DNA from 4 places in the Bradyrhizobium sp. Pha-3 genome. Region 1 is predicted to be linked to each of the others. Evidence: predicted binding sites of a transcription regulator. Region 1 holds the regulator's gene; each other region holds the start of a gene.

Evidence for each region. Region 1 encodes PhoB, which activates phosphate uptake and scavenging genes when phosphate is short. Its sites were predicted from a motif close to TGTCATNNANCTGTCAT; they were not measured.
Region 2: phnC (phosphonate ABC transporter ATP-binding protein) is a predicted target of PhoB. The motif match lies at 2,395-2,411, and genes of this name have one in related genera.
Region 3: ACE10X_RS01035 (DUF2794 domain-containing protein) is a predicted target of PhoB. The motif match lies at 3,329-3,345, and genes of this name have one in related genera.
Region 4: ACE10X_RS26880 (Orn/Lys/Arg decarboxylase N-terminal domain-containing protein) is a predicted target of PhoB. The motif match lies at 2,299-2,315, and genes of this name have one in related genera.

What each region holds. Positions count from the first base shown of each region.
Region 1 covers NZ_CP170151.1:1,014,483-1,019,739, forward strand. The annotation lists gene pstC (phosphate ABC transporter permease subunit PstC) at 1-224, shown strand, start outside; gene pstA (phosphate ABC transporter permease PstA) at 229-1,074, shown strand; gene pstB (phosphate ABC transporter ATP-binding protein PstB) at 1,071-1,889, shown strand; gene phoU (phosphate signaling complex protein PhoU) at 1,995-2,711, shown strand; gene phoB (phosphate regulon transcriptional regulator PhoB) at 2,857-3,567, shown strand; gene ACE10X_RS04825 (GcrA family cell cycle regulator) at 3,806-4,318, opposite strand; gene ACE10X_RS04830 (aspartate aminotransferase family protein) at 4,807-5,257, shown strand, end outside.
Region 2 covers NZ_CP170151.1:2,710,641-2,715,897, forward strand. The annotation lists gene ACE10X_RS12655 (DUF1045 domain-containing protein) at 1-483, opposite strand, end outside; gene ACE10X_RS12660 (alpha-D-ribose 1-methylphosphonate 5-triphosphate diphosphatase) at 493-1,665, opposite strand; gene ACE10X_RS12665 (chloramphenicol acetyltransferase) at 1,662-2,327, opposite strand; gene phnC (phosphonate ABC transporter ATP-binding protein) at 2,538-3,353, shown strand; gene phnD (phosphonate ABC transporter substrate-binding protein) at 3,433-4,365, shown strand; gene phnE (phosphonate ABC transporter, permease protein PhnE) at 4,449-5,257, shown strand, end outside.
Region 3 covers NZ_CP170151.1:210,719-215,975, reverse strand. The annotation lists gene ACE10X_RS01045 (ABC transporter permease) at 1-1,531, shown strand, start outside; gene ACE10X_RS01040 (Bax inhibitor-1/YccA family protein) at 1,765-2,556, shown strand; gene ACE10X_RS01035 (DUF2794 domain-containing protein) at 2,900-3,271, opposite strand; gene ACE10X_RS01030 (thioredoxin family protein) at 3,816-4,577, opposite strand; gene acnA (aconitate hydratase AcnA) at 4,739-5,257, opposite strand, start outside.
Region 4 covers NZ_CP170151.1:5,671,940-5,677,196, forward strand. The annotation lists gene ACE10X_RS26865 (ester cyclase) at 1-42, opposite strand, end outside; gene ACE10X_RS26870 (lipopolysaccharide assembly protein LapB) at 304-900, shown strand; gene ACE10X_RS26875 (DJ-1/PfpI family protein) at 1,102-2,253, shown strand; gene ACE10X_RS26880 (Orn/Lys/Arg decarboxylase N-terminal domain-containing protein) at 2,360-4,717, shown strand; gene ACE10X_RS26885 (GNAT family N-acetyltransferase) at 4,736-5,257, shown strand, end outside.

The DNA.
Region 1 (5,257 bases):
TGGCGGTGACCTTCATCATCGGCAATTCGTTCCGGATCTCGTCGTCGATCTTCGCGCCGGGCACCACGATCTCGGCGGCGATCGCTAGCGAATTCGCCGAGAGCGACGGCCTGCATCAGTCCGGCCTGATCCTGCTCGGCCTGCTGTTGTTCGTGCTGACCTTCTTCGTGCTCGCCGGCGCGCGGCTGATGCTGATGCGGCTCGAAAAGAAGGCGGGGAAGTAACGCCATGAACCCGATCTACAAATCCCGCCGCCGCAGCGACATTATCATCCGCGCACTCTGTGTCGGCGCGGCGCTGTTCGGCGTCACCTGGCTGGCGCTGATCCTGATCACGCTGCTCTATAACGGCATCGCCGGCCTCAGCGTGCAGCTGTTCACGCAAAACACGCCGCCGCCCGGCTCGACCGAAGGCGGCCTGCTCAACGCCATCGTCGGCTCGCTCATCATGACGGTGATCGGCGTCGGCATCGGCGCGCCGCTCGGCCTGTTCGCCGGCACCTACCTCGCCGAATACGGCAAGCACGACAAGCTGACCTCGGTGATCCGCTTCATCAACGACATCCTGCTCAGCGCGCCCTCGATCATCATCGGCCTGTTCATCTATGGTGCGGTGGTGGTGCCGATGCGCGGCTTCTCGGCGATCGCAGGCAGTCTCGCGCTCGCGGTGATCGTGATCCCGGTCGTGCTGCGCACCACCGAGGACATGCTGCTCTTGGTGCCCAATCCGCTGCGCGAGGCCGCCTCCGCGCTTGGCCTGCCGCGTTCGCTGGTGATCAAGCGGATCGCCTATCGTGCGGCGCGATCGGGTCTGATCACCGGCGTGCTGCTGGCGACCGCCCGTGTCGCCGGTGAGACCGCGCCGCTGCTGTTCACCGCGCTGTCGAACCAGTTCTTCAGCCTGGATCTGACCAAGACGATGGCCAACCTGCCGGTGACCATCAACAACTTCGTGCAGAGCCCCTACGCCTACTGGAAAGAGCTGGCGTGGAGCGGTGCGCTGCTCATCACATTCACCGTGCTCGCGTTGAATATCGGCGCGCGTATCCTTGGTGCCGAAAGGGCCGCAAAATGACCGAGCTTTCCGTCTCCACGACTGCCGCGGGCCACGTTCCCCAGGTTCCGCTGCCGGAAGCGCCGCCGAAAGTCACGGTGCGCAACCTCAACTTCTACTACGGCGAGCACCACGCGCTGAAGAACATCAACCTGACGCTCGGCACCAACCGCGTCACGGCGTTCATCGGCCCGTCCGGCTGCGGCAAGTCGACCCTGCTGCGCATCTTTAACCGGATGTACGACCTCTATCCGGGCCAGCGCGCGGTCGGCCAGCTGATGCTGGACCAGACCAACATTCTCGACCCCAAGCTCGACCTCAACTTGCTGCGCGCGCGGGTCGGCATGGTGTTCCAGAAGCCGACGCCGTTCCCGATGACGATCTACGAGAACATCGCCTTCGGCATCCGCCTCTACGAGAAGATCTCGAAGTCCGAGATGGACGACCGGGTCGAGAAGGCGCTGCGCGGCGGCGCGCTGTGGAACGAGGTCAAGGACAAGCTGAACGCCTCCGGCCTGTCGCTCTCCGGCGGCCAGCAGCAGCGCCTGTGCATCGCACGCACCGTGGCGGTGCGCCCCGAGGTGATCCTGTTCGACGAGCCGTGCTCGGCGCTCGACCCGATCTCGACCGCCAAGGTCGAGGAGCTGATCCAGGAGCTCTCCGAGGACTACACGATCGCGATCGTCACCCACAACATGCAGCAGGCGGCGCGCGTCTCCGACAAGACCGCCTTCATGTATCTCGGCGAGCTGATCGAGTTCGATGACACCAACAAGATATTCACCTCACCGAGCGATCGGCGCACCCAGGACTACATCACCGGCCGGTTCGGTTGACCGGGCATGATCCGAAAAGGTGGAAACCGGTTTTCCAATCAGGTCATGCTAAAATTCAGGAAACGAAACCATAATCCCCGGGATCATGGTTGAGGGAGACAAGCGATGGCTTCTGAACATACCGCCAAGGCATTCGACAGCGACCTGCAGGAGTTGACCCGCCTGGTCGCCGAGATGGGCGGCCTGGTCGAACGGATGATTACCGAGTCGGTCGACGCGCTGATCCGTCGCGACGTCGCGCTCGGCAAGCGCGTGGTCGCCGCCGACATCGAGATCGACAATCTGCAGCGCAACATCGAAGAGCGCGCGGTGCTGACGATCGCGCGCCGCCAGCCGATGGCGATCGACCTGCGTGAGATCGTCAGCGCGATGCGCGTCGCCACCGACCTCGAGCGGATCGGCGACCTCGCCAAGAACATGGGCAAGCGCGTCGCGGCGCTGGAGAGCGATTTCCAGCCGCTGAAGCTGATCCGCGGCCTCGAGCACATGACCGACCTCGTGCTGTCGCAGGTCAAGTCGGTGCTCGACGCCTATGCCGCGCACGACCTGCCGGCGGCGATGAACGTCTGGAAGGGCGACGAGGAGGTCGATGCGATCTGCACCTCGCTGTTCCGCGAACTGCTCACCTACATGATGGAAGATCCGCGCAACATCTCGTTCTGCATCCATCTGATGTTCTGCGCCAAGAACATCGAGCGGATCGGCGATCACGCCACCAATATCGCAGAGACCGTGTTCTACATGATCGAGGGCCAGCAGATCACCGACAAGCGCCCGAAGGGGGACATGACCACTTTTGCCACCGCGGTGCCGGGCAACTGAGGCATGATCGGCAAGCGCGGAACCGGCAAGAGTGAAACTGGACGATCCTCGCGACAAATCGTTTCCGCGGGAACTATGTTCAAGGAAGTAAGCGTTTCGGTTTGCGTCTGGGCAACGGATCACCACAGAGAAAGAACTTAAACCGATGAGCGCACGCATTCTGGTAGTCGAAGACGAGGAAGCGCTGACGACGCTGTTGCGCTACAACCTCGATGCGGAAGGCTACGATGTCGAGACGGTGGGGCGCGGCGACGATGCCGACACGAGGCTGAAGGAGCGCGTTCCCGACCTCGTGGTGCTCGACTGGATGCTGCCGGGCCTGTCCGGCATCGAGCTGTGCCGCCGCCTGCGGGCGCGGCCCGAGACCAAGCAGCTTCCGATCATCATGCTGACCGCGCGCGGCGAGGAAAGCGAGCGCGTGCGCGGGCTTGCCACCGGCGCCGACGATTACATCGTCAAGCCGTTCTCGGTGCCGGAGCTGCTGGCGCGGGTGAAGGGCCTCTTGCGCCGCGCGAGCCCCGAGCGGCTTGCGACCGTGCTGACTTATGGCGACATCGAACTCGACCGCGAGAAGCGCCGCGTGGCGCGCTCGGGCCGCCCGATCGATCTCGGGCCGACCGAGTATCGCCTGCTTGAATTCTTCCTCGAGCATCCCGGCCGCGTGTTCAGCCGCGAGCAGCTGCTCGACAGTGTCTGGGGCCGCGACATCTACATCGATGAACGCACCGTCGACGTGCATATCGGCCGCCTGCGCAAGCTGCTCAATCCCGGCCGCGAGCAGGATCCGATCCGCACCGTGCGCGGCGCCGGCTACGCGCTCGACGACCGCTTCGCCAAGGCCGAGCCGCAGCCGTAACGGGCGTGTGGCCATCGCAAGCCGTAACATGGCGTCGTCCCGGCGAGAGCCGGGACCCATAACCACGAATGGGTGTTGTTAGAAAGCCGTCTGGCCGCTTGCCGATTGCGCCGGCCGCGGCGTATGGGTCCCGGCCTGCGCCGGGACGACGGCGGTGATGTAACGGGCTACGCGCCACAAAAAAATCCCCGCTTTCGCGGGGATTTGTTTTTGAGTTCGTCCGTAGTTTCCCGAGTGCTCACTTGATCTGCGGCTTCGCCGAAGGCCGGCGGCGATCGGCGGCGGGCTGGTAGGCGACGCGCGAGTGATGCGCGCAATAGGGCAGGCCGGCGAGCGCCTTGCCGCCGCAGAAGAAGAACTCCGGGCTCGAGGGATCGCCGACCGGCCAGTGACAGGTGGCCTCGTTGAGCTCGAGCAGCGACAGCCGCTGGCTCATCGGCACCACATTGTCGTAGGAGATCGGATCGGGCTCCATCTCGACCTCGAAGGCGTGCGCCAGCGCGGTGTTGCCGCGCGAGACCGGGCGCGCCACCCGCATCATGTGCTGGGCGGGGCGGGCCTTGCGCTGCCGCGGCGCGGCCGTGGAGGGTGCCTTGGCGCGGCCAGAGAGGCCGAGCCGATGCACTTTGCCGATCACGGCGTTTCGCGTCACATTGCCAAGTTCCGCCGCGATCTGGCTGGCCGACAGGCCGGACTCCCAGAGCTTCTTCAGCTGCTCGACGCGATCGTCGGACCAGGTCAATACAGTCATCGCATTCTTCCCTTCGCGTAGCGCCGGCCAATCATTGGAGCGGCGCTGCGAGCCAATCTGGACAAATATCCCTGCGGCCAGAATCCCTTAGCCCTCGCCGGGCGCGGTCTTGCGCCCGAACGTTTACGCGCGATACGAAGGCTACTTAGAGGGTCCAGTACTGCCGCACGAGATGTCGTACCCGACAGGCCAAACGCTACAATATGGCGTGACTCTGGCGCAAGAGTCCGCGGCCGTGCGTCCACATGTTCCCACACAGTTAAGCATTGCGATGAGGCTTTTCCACCGCACCGGAATGCTCCGGATTGCGCTCGTTTCGCATTGCAGGAAGGCCACTTCGTGGCGATTGACACTTACTGACCGCAGCATAGAATGCCCGCCACGTGCCGCCCGCAAAGGCGGCCGTTTTGTTTTCCGAAGCTGGCCGTTGCTGCGCTGGCGTCAAGGCGCAGCGGCAATTGTCGGCTTAAAAACCGTCAGTGAACGCCATGACCAACGCTGCCACGTCGCATCTGCTCCCCGTCTTCGCCAGGGTCGATCTCGGCTTCGAGCGCGGTGAGGGCGCCTGGCTGATCGCAACCAACGGCGACCGCTATCTCGATTTCACCTCGGGCGTCGCGGTCAACGCACTCGGGCATGCGCATCCGCATCTGGTCAAGGCGCTGCAGGAACAGGCGACCAAGCTCTGGCACATGTCGAACCTGTTCAAGAGCCCGGACGGCGAGGTGCTTGCCGCGCGGCTGTGCGAGCAGAGCTTTGCCGACTTCGTGTTCTTCTGCAATTCCGGCGCGGAAGCGATGGAGGGCGTGATCAAACTGGTCCGCCACTATCACTTCTCCAAGGGCCATGGCGAGCGCTACCGCATCATCACCTTCGAGGGCGCCTTCCACGGCCGCACGCTGGGCACGCTGGCGGCGACCGGCTCGGCGAAATATCTCG
Region 2 (5,257 bases), 1.7 Mb from region 1:
ATAGCCCCAGCGGTCGAGATAGTCGCACTGCCGCGCGGTGAGCCGCTCGGGCTTGCGCCGCGCGCGATCCGCGGCTGTCAGCGGGGTACGGAACGCGTCGAATTCGGTGACACAGTCGGCGGCAAGTTGTTGCAGATCATCCGAGCGGCTGGCCGGGATCACCGCGATGAAGCCGCTGATCGCATCGACCACCGGCGCGATCACCGGAATGCGCCGCGCGCGGCCGGCGAAGGCGGCACAGGCATCGAGAAGCTCGGCCTCGCTCCGACCGTCCGCGAGCGCGGTGGGCGCTTTCAGCGTGGCGTGGAATCCATACTTGCGCGGATCTTCGGTCACCTCGCGCCAGTCCGGCGTGACGCCATCGGGAAACGGCAGGTCGTCGCCCGACACCGCATCGTAGCCGAGCAGTGTCGAACCGAAGCGGTGCAGGACGCTGTCGGGTGACGGCGCATAATAGATCGCGTAGCGCGGAGTGCTGGCCATGGGACTGGGCTACGCCGCCGCCACCGTCTTGCGCGGCGCGAGCGAATGAACGAGGCAGCTCGCGTCCGCCAGGTGCACCAGACGTCCGGCTGAGATCACGGCGACGATGCGCGGCCGCAGCGGCGCCTTGTCGTCGACGACGACGATGTCGGCACGGCGGCCCGCGGCGAGCACGCCGCGGTCGGCAAGCCCTGCCGCGCGTGCCGGAGCCGACGAGATCAGGTCCCAGGCCCTGGCGAGCGGCAGGATGCCGTCGGCGACGAGGCGGAACGCCGCGAGCAGCTGCGCCGGATAGTAGTAGTCCGACGCCAGCACCGAGCAGAGGCCCTGTGCGATCATGTCGGATGCCTTGGTCCAGCCGGTATGGCTGCCGCCGCGCAACACATTGGGCGCGCCGAACACGATGAAGTCGCCCGCATCAGCGGCGTCGCGCGCGGTCTCCTCGTTGACGGGGAATTCGGCGATCACAGCGCCGAGCGCGCGAAACTCCTGGCGCATCGCCGGGCTGTTGTCGTCATGCGACAGCATGCGGATATCGGCCGCGCGCGCAGCCGCGGCCAGTCGCGCGATCGAGGCGGGCACTTCGGGACGGCGCGCCACCACCCGGTCGAGCATGTCGTTGACGGCTTCGACGGAGAGCCCGGTGCGTTCGGCCAGCTGGTTGCGTTTCTTCGGCTTGACGTTGCTGTGGTCGTTGAAGGCGAACAGGTCGATGCGGCCTTCACTGAGCCATTGAATGATCTCGGCCTCGGCCTCGAGATTGTGGGTCTCGTGACGCAGGTGGAAGCGCGTGTCGGCGGCGAGCTGCGGCCGCAGCGCTTCGATCGCGTCGAGCAGCTTGCGCGCATTCTCCGCGCTGCGCAGGCCGGGCTCCCACGACCAGGTCGTGCCATGGAACACGGTGGTGATGCCGTTGGCGATCGCCTGCCTGTCGCTGTCGATCAGCGCCACGTCGGTCGGGAAGTCGACGCTTGGGCGCGGCATCATCTGCCGCTCGAACGCATCGCCGTGCAGGTCGATGATGCCGGGCAGCACCAGCAGGCCGGTGGCATCGATGTGAAGCGCGGCGCGACCCTGCTCGGCGTCGAGCGCGCCGATGTCGCGGCCCGCGGTCCGCAGCGAGGTCTCGACCAAGGCGCCGTCAACCAGCGTGCGCCCGCCCTCGATGAAAATGTCCGTCACGATGCGGCGCTCCGTTGTTTGGCTTGCGATTGGGATACGGCCTCGGCCTCGTGCTTGTCGAGGAATTCCTCGACCACGAGCTTGCGAAAGTCGGGCAGGACACGGCGAAGTGTTTCGTGATCCCAGTCCCACCATGCGAGGGCGGCAAGGCGGTCCGCGATCGGCTCGGAGAAGCGCCGCTTCACCGGCCGCGCCGGATTACCGGCGACGATGGTGTAGGCGGGGACGTCCTTGGTCACGATCGCGCCGGCGGCGACGACAGCGCCGGTTCCGATGTTCCGTCCTGGTAGCAGGATCGCACCATGCCCGATCCAGACGTCATGGCCGATATGCACGTGATGCGCACGTCGCCAGTTGAAGAAGTCGGTGTCGTCGCTCTCTCCGGGAAAATACGCGCTGGCGCGGTAGGTGAAATGTGCCTGCGTCGCGCGATGCATCGGGTGGTTGCCGGGGTTGATGCGGGTCATCGCCGCGATCGAGCAGAACTTGCCGATCGAGGTGTAGGTGATCTGGCTGTCGTTCACGACGTAGGAATAGTCATCCATGCTGACTTCAAGCAGGATCGTGCGCGCGCCGACCTCGGTATATTTGCCGAGCTTGCTCTCACGGACCGACGCAGTCGGGTCGACGGTCGGCACAACCGAGAGTGTCTTTCCGGCCATCAGGGCCTCCGCAAATCTTCAAGAATCTTGGGCTTCCGGGGATGTGTGCTCGTCATCGGGACGCTTGATGACAACATCATGACGTTGCGATGACGGCAAGGGAGCGACAAGGGAGGGGTGTGGACGATCGCCGCACCGCAGCGCTGTCGTCACATAACTGTAAAACGCCGGGGATAGCGATGGCCCAACGAGGCGCGGTTGGAGCATTACATGCTGGTGGTGGAAGGTTTGACGTGCCGGTTCGGCACGAAAGCCGCAGTCGACAACGCGTCCTTTTCGATCGCGCCGGGCAGCTTTGTCGGCGTGATCGGCCGCTCCGGTGCCGGCAAGTCGACGCTGCTTCGGATGATCAACCGTCTCGCCGATCCGACTTCCGGCCGTATCCTGTTCGAAGGCACCGACGTTACCGCGTTGCGCGGCAAGGAACTGCGGCGGTGGCGCGCGCGCTCGGCGATGATCTTCCAGCAGTTCAACCTGGTCGGCCGCCTTGATGTGCTGACCAACGTGCTGATGGGCCGGCTGGCCCAGATTCCGTCATGGCGCTCGCTGGCGCAGGTCTGGCCGGAACAGGACAGGGCGCTGGCGCTGTCGGCACTCGAGCAATTCGACATCGCCCAGCTCGCGGCACAGCGCGCCGACCAGCTCTCCGGCGGCCAGCAGCAGCGCGTCGCGATCGCCCGCGCGCTTGTGCAGGAGCCCGACATCATTCTCGCCGACGAGCCGATCGCCTCGCTCGATCCGCGTAACACCAAGATCGTGATGGATGCGCTGCTGCGCATCAACAAGCATTTCGGCATCACGGTGCTCTGCAATCTGCACTCGCTCGACCTGGCGCGGACCTATTGCGACCGCCTGGTCGGCATGGCCGCGGGTCGCGTGGCGTTCGACGGCGCCCCCGCGGCGCTCACCGACCATATCGCCCGCGAGCTCTATGACCTCGAGGCCAATGACGTCATCGGCGCGGCACCGCTGCCCGCGCCCGACGGTGCAACTGCGCCGGCACTCGGCACCGCAGCCGCGGCCTGAGCGTCGCGCACTTTTCAATCTGGGAGGCCGAGCATTTTGCTCGGCCAACAGGTGCAACTACGACAAAAGAGGGGTAGTCATGTTCACTCGTCGCATCATTCTGGCTGGCGCTGCCGCGCTGGCATTTGCCGGTTCGGCCTCCGCGCAGGACTGGAAGGCAAAATATCCGGAGCTCACCTTCGCGGTGGTGCCGGCCGAGAACGCCTCCGGCGTCACCGAGCGTTGGACGCCGTTCGTCGCGTATCTGTCGAAGGAACTCGGCGTGAAGGTCACGCTGCGCATTGCCAACGACTACGCGGCCGTCATCGAAGGCCAGCGCGCCGGCAACATCCAGATCGCCAGCTACGGCTCGGCCTCGTTCTCTCGCGCGCGCTTGACCGGCGTCAAGACCGACGCGTTCGCCAACGATATGAACGCCGACGGTTCGACCGGCTATTACTCGGTGTTCTTCGTCAAGGCGTCGAGCCCGTACAAGTCCGTCGAGGACCTGAAAGGCAAGAATCTAGGCCTGGTCGATCCGAACTCGACATCCGGCAACAACGTGCCGCGCTTCGAACTGAACAAGATGGGCATCGCGAACGCCGAGGGCTATTTCGGCAAGGTCGTGTTCACCGGCAGCCACGAGAACGCCGTCCTGGCGCTGTCGCAGGGGACCGTTGATGTGGCCGCCAACCAGTGGACCAACGAGGACGATTCCACGCTCGCCCAGATGCTGACCAAGGGCATGCTGAAGAATGCCGACGGCTCGGCGATGAAGAAGGATGATTTCCGCATCATCCACAAGTCGGCGCTGATCATCAACGGCCCCTATGCGTACAACGCCGATCTTCCGGAGGATCTGAAGGCCGCGATCGCAAAGGCCTTCTTCGACGCCCCGACCAAGGACAAGGCCGCCTTCGACCGTCTGTCCGACGGTCAGAAGAAGGGCTTCCATCCCGCCACCACCAAGGATTGGGACGGCACCATCGAGCTGATCAAGTTCGTCGACGGTTTGCGCAAGAAGGCGAGCTGATCGCACGCCTGACGTCACGAGGGCCGGGCGTATAGCCCGGCCCTTTCTCTCCACTCAACTCCGAACCGGACTGGCACGCGTCGATGGCGACCGCCGTATCCATTCTTCCAGCGCAGCAACTGGCGACGCTGGAGGACGCCTACCGCAAGTCCGTCGCACGCCAGCGGTTGAAGGCCGCGCTGGCAACGGCGGCCTTCTGTGCGGTGCTGGTGATCGCGGCGTTCGGCGCGGAAGTGAACCTGCGCACGCTGTTCACCTATTTCGGCAATTTCGTCAGCTATTTCGATCGCATCCTGACGCTGGATTCCGGCGCGCGGGTCTGGACCGATCCCGCCGAATGGTTCTGGGGTTGGCATAAATGGCTGAAGATGCTCGGCGAGACGATCCTGATCAGCTATGTCGGCACGCTGACGGGTGCCGTGCTCGCCTTCGCGCTCAATTTCTTCGCGGCCCAGAATACGTCGCCAGGCCCGTGGGTACGTTTCACGATCCGCCGCCTGCTGGAATTCGCGCGCACCGTTCCCGGCATCGTGTTCGCGCTGATCTTCGTGATCGCGTTCGGCCTCGGGCCGATGGCCGGCGTACTGGCGATCGCGATCCACACCACCGGGGCGCTCGGCAAGTTGTTTGCCGAGATCGTCGAGAATGCCGACATGAAGCCGGTCGAGGGCATCCGCTCCACCGGCGCGAGCTGGCTGTCCTGCATGCGCTTTGCCGTGCTGCCGCAGGTCTCGGCCGGCTATGCCAGCTATGCGCTGCTGCGCTTCGAGATCAACGTCCGCGAGGCGTCGGTGATGGGCTTCGTCGGCGCCGGCGGCATCGGCCAGGAGCTCGTGGTCGCGATCCGCAAGTTCTACTATTCCGACGTCAGCGCCATCCTCATCACCATCAT
Region 3 (5,257 bases), 800 kb from region 1:
CATCGTCGGCCTGTTCGGCAAGCTGCTGCCGCTGCCGGTGGTGCCCGCGCTGCATCCCGATGAGCTGGCGCTGTCCTTCATCTACGGCCAGCTCACCGCGCTGGCGTTCGGGCTGTGGCCGCTCGGCCGGGTGCATGACGTGCCGGTCGCCGCGCTGTTCCGCGAGACCGTCGCCAGCGAGTGGCATCGCCCGCGCTGGAGCTATCTGGCGCTGATGGCCGTGGTGATCGCGCTCCTGATCGGCGTCGCGATCGGACTTGCCTATGACAAGCGGGTCGCCGCCGTGTTCGTCGTCTCGTCGATCGCGGTGTTCGTGCTGTTGCGCGGAATCGCCGAGCTCCTGATGGCGGTGGCACGACGGCTGCCGCGCAGCCGCATGACCATGCTGCGGCTCGCGATCGCCAACATCCACCGGCCGGGCGCGCTGACGCCGTCGGTGGTGCTGTCGCTGGGGCTCGGGCTCGCGGTGCTCGTCACCATCACCCAGATCGACGGCAATCTGCGCCGGCAATTCCTGGCCGCCCTGCCGGAGCGGGCGCCGTCGTTCTTCTTCATCGACATCCCCTCCACCGAAGCCGACCGCTTCAATGCCTTCTTGGCCAAGATCGCCGCCGGCTCGACCGTCGAGGACGTGCCGATGCTGCGCGGGCGCATCGTGGCCGCGCGCGGCGTCAAGGCCGACCAGCTCAAGCCGTCCGTCGATTCGGAATGGGTGCTGCAGAGCGACCGCGGCCTGACCTATACCGGGGAAATTCCCAAGGGCTCGAAGATCGTCGAGGGCGAATGGTGGGGGCCGGACTACAGCGGGCCGCCGCTGGTCTCGATGGAGAAGAAGATCGCCGACGGCCTGTCCCTGAAGATCGGCGACGAGATCGTCGTCAACGTGCTCGGACGCGACGTGCCGGCGAAGATCGCCAACCTGCGCAACATCGACTGGCAGGGCCTCGGCATCAATTTCGTGCTGGTGTTCTCGCCGAATGCCTTCAAGGGCGCGCCGCACAGCCATGTCGCGACCCTGACGGAACCACACGCCGATTCCGCCGACGACGCGCGCATCATCAAGCAGGTCGCCGACGCGTTCCCGATGGTGACCAGCGTGCGGGTCCGCGAGGCGCTGGAGACGGTCGGCAGCGTCGTCAGCAATCTGGTGCTGGCGATCCGCGGCGCCAGCGCCGTGACGCTGATCTCGGCGATCCTGGTGCTCGGCGGCGCGCTCGCCGCCGGACACCGCCACCGCGTCTATGACGCCGTGATTCTCAAGACGCTCGGCGCCACTCGGGTGCGATTGCTCGGTGCCTACGCGCTGGAGTATCTGATGATCGGTTTTGCAACCGCCGTGTTCGGGGTGATCGCCGGTTCGATCGCGGCCTGGCTGATCGTGACGCGGCTGATGACGCTGAGTTTTATATGGCAGGCCGGCAGCGCCGCGCTGGTCGTGGTCGCCGCGCTGGTCGTCACGGTCGGACTGGGGCTAGCCGGGACGCTGCTCGCGCTAAACCAGAAGCCGGCCTCAGTGTTGCGGAATTTGTGACAAAATGTAGCGGCGCGAGCGCCGTTTTTGCCTGTAACGCTAGGTAGAGCGACATTCGGCCGCGCGTGGAAGCTTGCGTCGGATGTGTTAATTTCCCACATACCAATCGGGTCGGATAGTCGGTTTGAATGACACGGAATTAATGTTCCGCAAACCGAGCCATCTGAGATAGATTTACGACCGGCGCCGCAAATCCCTTGCGCTCCACCGGGACCAACCACGGGAATTCGACCATGTCGGACCTAGACCGCAACTACGCTTCTCCTTTCGGCCGGGCCGCCGGGCGCATTGACGCTGCGGCCGTCGACGCCGGTCTGCGCGCCTACATGCTGCGCATCTACAACTACATGAGCATCGGCCTGGCCATCACCGGCCTCGCCGCGCTCGGCGTCTACATGGGTGCGGTGACCACCGACCAGTCGGCCGCCGTCGCCAAGTTCGGCAACGCCTATCTGACGCAGTTCGGCTACGCGATGTTCGTGAGCCCGCTGAAGTGGCTGTTCATCCTCGCCCCTCTGGCGATGGTGTTCGTCATCTCGGCCGGCATCAACCGCCTGCAGCCCGCGACCGCCCAACTCCTGTTCTGGGTGTTCTCGGCGCTGATGGGTCTATCGCTGTCGTCGATCTTCCTGGTGTACACGCACACCTCGATCGTGCGCGTGTTCTTCATCACCGCGGCCACGTTCGGTGCGCTGAGCCTCTACGGCTACACCACCAAGCGTGACATGAGCGGCATGGGCTCGTTCCTGTTCATGGGTCTGATCGGCATCATCATCGCGAGCCTGGTCAACCTGTTCCTGGCGAGCTCGGCGCTGCAGTTCATCGTCTCGGTGGTCGGCGTGCTGGTGTTCGCGGGCCTCACCGCCTGGGACACCCAGCGGCTGAAGAACGACTACATCTACGGCTACGCCTCGCAGGGTGGCGTGATGGCGGAGCGTGCGGCAATCACCGGCGCGCTGTCGCTCTACCTGAACTTCATCAACCTGTTCACGCTGCTCCTGCAGCTGCTCGGCCAGCGCGACTAAGCGCCTCGAGCGAGCCGATCAAGTCCAAGCCCCGGCCATCCGGCCGGGGCTTTTCTTTTGCGCGGAGCAGGATGTGGCGTAGCCCGGATGAAGCGCAGCGCAATCCGGGGCTGGTTCATCCATGGCTGCGACCGTCCCGGATTTCGCTTCGCTCCATCCGGGCTACAAGCTTTTCGTTTGCGCGAGGCAAAAATAATGGCGAGGCCGCTCGAGGGCCGCACAACTGCGCCGGCGGATTAGCGGATTTGTAGCCCGGATGAGCGAAGCGATATCCGGGGAAGTTGTACCCGGGTGGTGAGACCCTCCCGGATGTCGCTTCGCTCATCCGGGCTACGAGAAATCCCTACACCAGGGACAGCTTGCGGTCGATCACGAACAGCACGCGTTCCAGTTCGTGGCCGCGGCGCAGGATCAGGCCGGTCGCGGAAATCACGCTGTACATGCCCTGCTTGCGCGCAAGCCGGGGGTCCTTCTCGATCCGGTAGATCGGCACTTCCGACGCGCGCCGGAACACCGAGAACACGGCACGGTCCTTCAGGAAGTCGATCGCATAGTCGCGCCACTCGCCGTCGGCGACCATGCGGCCGTAGAGATTGAGAATGCGGTTGAGTTCAAGTCGATTGAAAGTCACGCGGTTCGGCTGAGGGGTCGCGGCGGCGGTGCGCGCCGCGGCACGACTCCCGCTCGGATCGGTGTCCTCCGAGATCAAACTCATCGAGCGCCTCCTGTCACCTCGGCGACGATCGGGTTCCGAAGGCCCCCTCTTCGGGATCGTCACGAGAGTGACATGATCGCGCTAAGCGAGCGGGCCCGCAAGGGGCCAATCGCAATGCAACCGGACCTTAACCACGGCCGCGCGCGGCGGATTGTCCGGAAAACCGCAGAGTCACGGGAACGTTAGCGGAATCATATTGCTGCCCCACTTCCGCCCATCGCCCGCCCCGCTGCCCTGCGAAAAGGAAATCCTGCGTTGGCCCGGTCCTTTCGGTTCCGGATTCCTCAGCCCCCAGCCCCCCGGGGCCGTCGGGATCGGGCCTGTTCGCAGGGGAGTTAAATCCCAACACTGGGCCAACGAAAGTTGGTCCTTTTTGTTTTTGGGACCTGCGCAAGCTGGACGCGCGCAAAACCCCGGCGCTTTCCTTTCGGCAAATCACTGAATGCAGGTTCGTCGCCATGCGCGGCTGCACGACAACATGCGTGCGGTCCAACGGCGCGCCACGGGCGGAAGCCGGCGCATCGCGCCTTACCGCAGCAAGGCTCTAGTGAAGCGAGGTGAAGGCAGCGCCGAGCATCGGGCCCGGCTTGTCGCGGTTGCCGTCCTGGACGTACACCGCCGCAGCATCGACACCGTCACGCGTGATGTTCTCCAGCGGCACGGTCCAGCTCCCGGACGAACCGTTCCAGTCACCGACCTTGAGGAGATTGCGCACCACGTTGTGGTAGGTGATCTCGCGGCCGCGGTTCTCGCCGCGCGCGATCGAGATCGGCACCGACTTCGAGATCGAGCAGATCCAGACCTCGCCGCGCGACACTGCGGGCGACTTCGACGCGGCGACCGACACGTTGATCTGCTTGCCGGTCAGCGTCATCGTCACCGGCACCGACATCACGCTGCCGCCTTTCTCGGTGTCCTTGATCGCGCTCTCGATGCTGGCGCGGTCGCTGCCGATCACATGCGCGGAGCCGTTGATAACGGCCTGTGGCGTGTAGACGTCGCGATCGCCGCGCACATGCGAATAAGCCTTCTGGCGCGCGCTGAAACGGGAATCGGCCAGCGTGTCCTTCCAGCCGAGATAGTCCCAATAGTCGATCGGCATGCTCAGCGCGATGACGTTGGGGTCCTTCGCGAGGTCACCAATGATCTTGTCCGCGGGCGGACAGGACGAGCATCCCTGCGAGGTGAAGAGTTCGACGACGGCACGCGGATCGGCGTGGGCGGGGCGGATGATCGCGACGATTGCGCAGATGCCAAGGGCGCTCGACCATCGCGAGATACAGTTATAGGCCACCATCGCTGTCATACTGCGAACCAGTCGTGATGATTTCCATCCGTAATTGTACGGAGCATGAAGTCTGTCCCTGAACTTGCGTGCCCCAAAACGCGAGAAAGCGGCCTTTTCATAGGCCGCCTTCTTTTTAGTCGCTACTCACTAAGCGGTGAGGCACCGATCACAAATCCGCGTTAGGCCGCGAGTTTGCGCAGCACATAATGCAGGATGCCGCCGTTGCGATAGTAATCGAGCTCGTCCAGCGTATCGATGCGGCAGAGCAGCGGGACATCTTTCTTGCCGCCGTCGGCGGAGACGATTTCGGCCGTCAGCGTCTGGCGCGGCTTCAAATCGCCCTGCAACCCGCGGATCGTGACCTTCTCGTCGCCCTTGAGGCCGAGCGAGGACCACGACGTGCCGTCCTGGAAGGTGAGCGGAAGCACACCCATGCCGACCAGGTTGGAGCGATGGATGCGCTCGAAGCTCTGGCAGATCACCGCGCGTACCCCGAGCAGGCGCGTGCCCTTCGCGGCCCAGTCGCGCGACGAGCCGTTGCCGTATTCGGCGCCGGCGAACACCACCAGCGGCACGCCTTCCGCCTGGTACTTCATCGCGGCGTCGTAGATCGACATCTGCTCGCCGTCGGGCCAGTGCTTGGTCAAACCGCCTTCCGGAATATTGCCGTCGGCGCCCTTCAGCATGAAGTTCTTGAT
Region 4 (5,257 bases), 4.7 Mb from region 1:
GGCAATGTAGTTCCGGTAGATCTCGGCGAGGTTTGTGTTCATCGTCGATCGTTCTCCTTGCCGCGGGTCCAGATGGCCATTGAGCATTTGAGTGCGATTCTAACACCCATGTTAGTTTCGACTCCGATGTCCGACGGCGCCAACAAAACACTCAGCCAGCGTGCACGTGAAAGCGCGACGTCCCGAAAAGACAGTGCGATTGCCGCTTCGGCAAACAATTTCTCAGAACGCGCGGAATGTCTCCCGCGATCGGGAGTTAGTGCTTCAGGCCGATGGCTGTCCTTATCAAATCGGGAGGTGTCCATGATCAAGTCACCGATGATGCTTGCGGCATTTCTGACAGCGCCGATCATTCTGTTCCCGCCGCAGACCGCCATCGCGGCTGGCGGAGGTGGCGGCGGCGGCGGTGGTGGCGACCCATACGGGTCGAGCTACGGCACTCCCGCGCCGTCCTATCCCCAGCAGAAGGACAGAAAGACCACGCACAAGGTCAAGAAGCCCGTCAAGCAGTCCGGCTTCGAAGACCCGGCATTCCGCGACGGCTATCGGGCGGCCTATGCGACAATCTACGAACGCAACGACTACGCCGCCGCGATCGATCAGTTGCACGCACTCGGCCGCGACGATCAGCCGAACGTCGCGAACCTGATCGGCTATTCCTATCGCAAGCTCGGCGACTACAAGCAATCGCAAGTCTGGTATGAACGTGCGCTCAAGGCCGATCCGAACCACGTCCTGACGTGGAACTACTACGGCCTGTGGCAGATCGAACAGGGAAACCGCGACCAGGCGCAGTATCATCTGCAGCGGATCGCCGAGATCTGCGGCACCGACTGCGAGGAGTATCGGACGCTGGCGGCGGCACTGGAAAAGCCGCCGGGTACGAACCTCGTCTACTGAGCGCGTTGCGTAGCCCGCGTGAGCGGAGCGACATGCGGGGAAGGACCGGCCCCGGATGTCGCTGTCGCTCGTCCGGGCTACGCGTTTGAGCCGCGTTGTTGGCGTGTCCGTTTTTGCGGGAATTTCGCCGTTTTGGTCGGCGTGACCGGCGAGTAGCTTGCGTGCCGGGCGACGCACGCGGATACGTTGAGATCGATCATCATGACCTGGCGGCTTCTCGCGTGGAGCGGCATCGCCGTTGCCGCGCTGGTACCAATCATTGGCGGCATCTGGCTCTTCACCCTGCCCGCCGCATCGGCGTTCCGCCTTCCGCCTCCGATCGCCAAGGCCGAGCAGGATGCAACGCTCGCGGCGCTGAAGCCGCCGAAGCGGGCGCGACCGTTGATCGCGATCCTCGGCATCAACGACATGACCGAGACCACCGACTATCTGATGCCCTACGGCATCCTCAAGCGCGCCGATGTTGCCGATGTCGTCACGCTGGCGACGGGACCCGGTCCGGTCACACTGTTCCCGGTGCTGAAGGTCGAGCCTGATGCGACCATCGCCGCATTCGATGCCGCACATCCCGACGGCGCCGACTACGTCATCGTGCCGGCGATGAGCCGCGACGACGATCCGGCGGTCATGCAATGGATCCGGCAGCAGGCGGAGAAAGGCGCCGTGATCGTCGCTGTCTGCGCCGGCGCCAAGGTGCTCGCCTCGACCGGCCTGCTTGACGGCAGGCGCGCCACCACGCACTGGTTTTACCTGAAGAACTGGCGCAACAAGCATCCCGAGATCCGCTATGTCGCCGACCGCCGCATCGTGGTCGACCACGGCGTCGCGACGACGACCGGGATTTCGGCGTCGATGCCGATGTCGCTGACCCTGATCGAGGCGATCGCCGGCCGCACCAGGGCCGAGGCCGTCGCGCGCGAGATCGGCCTGCCCGGCTGGGACGCGCGGCATGACAGCAACGCCTTCAAGTTCACCCGTCCTTTCGCGCTGACCGCGATCCAGAACACGCTGGCGTTCTGGAACCGGGAACAGCTCGGCCTCGCGCTTGCTCCCGGCGTCGACGAAGTTTCGCTCGCGCTGGTCGCCGACAGCTGGTCGCGCACCTACCGCTCGCACGCCGTGACCTTCGCCGCGACCGGCGACGTCGTGACGACCCGCAACGGCCTGCGCGTCTATCCGCAGGTCGTGGCGTCGGCCTGGTCCGCAGATGGTCTGCTGCCCGCGGTCGGCAGCGCGCCGCCTGCGCAGGCACTCGACCGGGCGCTTGCCGGGATCGAGACACGCTATGGCCGTGGTACGGCGGACTTCGTCGCCATGCAGCTGGAATATCCACGGGCTGACGCCGTGCAGTGAGGGATTGCGTCCCCAACAACGTATTCGATCCTCCATCCACCCCATTGTCATCTCCCTGTCATGAATTGTGCCGACACGTCAGCGCCGGACCGGTTCGGGGACACGCATGGACTATTTCAAACGCTTCAACTTCCTGTTCGCTGCGCCGGTGTTCGAGGCCGACGACCTCGAGGGCATCCGCTTCAACCAGATCATCGCCGAGATCGAGCGCTCCGGCTTCGAGGTGGTTCGCGCCCGCAAGCTGGAGGATGCCGAGATCGCGGTGCAGACCGATGCCGCGATCGGCTGCATGGTGGTCGATTGGGGCAAGAAGGGCCTTGAAGGCAAGACCGCGGCGCTGATCAACCTGATGCGCCGGCGCGGCCTCGACTTCCCGATCATCCTGCTGATCCGGCGCAAGCGGTTCGAGGACCTGCCGGTCGAGGTGCTCGATTTCATCGACGGCTACGTGTTCCTGTCCGAGGAAACCCCGCCCTTCATCGCCAAGAACCTGATCTCCAGGCTGAAGCAATATGCCGAGAACCTGAAGACGCCGTTCTTCGGCGCGCTGGTCGACTACGCCGAGGAAGGCAACCAGCTCTGGACCTGCCCCGGCCATAATGGCGGCGTGTTCTACAGCCGCAGCCCGATCGGGCGGGTGTTCGTCGAACATCTCGGCGAAGCGGTGTTCCGCGACGATCTCGACAATTCCGTGCTCGACCTCGGCGACCTCCTCACCCATGAGGGGCCGGCGCTGCGGGCGCAGAAGGAGGCGGCCCGGATCTTCGGCGCCGAGAAGACCTATTTCGTGCTCAACGGCACCTCGACCTCCAACAAGGTCGCGCTCGGCTCGCTGGTCACCGACGGCGACCTCGTGCTGTTCGACCGCAACAACCACAAGGCCGCGCATCACGGCGCACTGCTGATCGGCGGCGGCATCCCGGTCTATGTGCCGACGGTGCGCAACGCCTGGGGGCTGATCGGCCCGATGCGCTGGGACCTGCTCGACGAGGGCACGCTGCGCGACCACATCCGCAAGCACCCGCTGGTCAGGGACGAGAACGCCTGGAAGAAGGAGCGTCCGTTCCGCGTCGCCGTGGTCGAGCAGTGCACCTATGACGGCACCATCCACTCGGCCGAGATGATCCTGAAACGGATCGGCCATCTCTGCGACTACATCCTGTTCGACGAGGCCTGGGCCGGCTTCATGAAATTCCACCCGATCTACGCCGGCCGCTTCGCCATGGGACTGTCCGATCTCGGCCCCGAGGCCCCCGGCATCATTGCGACCCAATCGACCCACAAGCAGCTCGCGAGCTTCTCGCAGGCCTCGCAGATCCATATCCGCGACCGCCACATCAAGGGCCAGAAGCGCCGGGTCGAGCACCGCCGCTTCAACGAAAGCTTCATGCAGCACGCCTCGACCTCGCCGTTCTATCCGATCTTCGCCTCGCTCGATGTCGGCGCGCAGATGATGAAGGGCCGTTCCGGCGAAGTCTTGTGGGACGACACGATCCGGCTCGGCATCGAGCTGCGCAAGAAGATCCGCGCCGTGAAGCGCGAGTTCGAGGAGAAGGAGACGCGCCCCGAGCGGCGCTGGTTCTTCGAGCCGTTCGTGCCGGACCGTGTGAAGATCCCCGACGTCGCGCGCGAGAACGGCGTGCACAATGTCGCCTGGGAGACCATCTCGACCGATCAGCTCGCGACCAATCCGTCTTACTGGCAGCTCAGTCCCGGCGAAACCTGGCACGGCTTCCCCGAACTGACCGCGGGCTTCGCCATGACCGACCCGAACAAGCTCACATTGCTGACGCCGGGCTTCGATCATGCCACCGGCGCCTACGCCGATCACGGCATCCCGGCGCCGGTGGTGGCGCAATATCTCCGCGAGAACCAGATCGTCGCCGAGAAGAACGACCTCAACTCCCTGCTGTTCCTGCTGACGCCCGGCGTCGAGGCAAGCAAGGCCGGCACGCTGGTGTCGGGGCTCGTCGCCTTCAAGAAGCTGCACGACGACAACGCGCTGATCGAGGACGTCATCCCCGAATTCTTTCGCCGCCGCCCGCAGCGCTATAGCGGGGTGCGGCTGCGCGACCTCTGCGGCGACATGCACCGCTTCTTCCGCGACGGCGGCGTCAGCACGCTGCAGGCCAGGCAATTCCTGCCCGAGCACCTGCCCGAGATCGCGATGTCGCCGCGCCACGCCGCACAATATCTCATCCGCAACGATGTCGACTATCTGCCGATCGACCAGATCTTCGGCCGCGTCGCCGCGACGCCGTTCGTGGTCTACCCGCCCGGCATCGCCACCATCGTGCCCGGCGAGCGGCTGTCGGAACGCAGCAAGCCGATGATCGATTATCTGAAGATGTTCGAGGCGAGCTTCAATGCGTTCCCGGGCTTCGAGGTCGAAGTCCAAGGCATCTACAAGGAGATCGACGACTCCGGCCGCGTCCGCTTCTACACCTATGTCGTGTCCGAATAGGCGAACGGGCGCAACACAATGGAGAATGATCACAAGATCACCGTCCGTCCTTCCCGCGACAGCGACGTCGACGCCATGCTGTCGATCTACCGCCACCACATCCGCCGCGGCGTCGAGGAAAGCGTCGACGACAGCGGCACGCCGGAGCCCGACGATCTGCGCGACCGCCGCAAGAATCTGCGCAACACCCGCCTGCCCCACCTCGTCGCGATCTGTGACGGCGAGGTGGTCGGCTATGCCTATGTTGTACTGTTCCGCAAGCGTCCGGCCTACCGTTACACGGTGAAGCATTCGATCTACGTGCATCACTGCTTCACCGGCCAGCGCGTCGGCGGCCGGCTGCTGCAGGAGTTGATCGACACCTGCGCCGCCGCCGGCTTCCGCCAGATGATCGGCTACATCGACAGCGACAACGCCGCCTCGCTCGCGCTGCACGACCGCTTCGGCTTCGCCCGAGTCGGGCATTTGCCCGGTGTCGCCTATCGCTACGGCCGCTGGTCCGACACCGTGATGGTGCAGCGCTCGCTCGCCGCCGGCGCC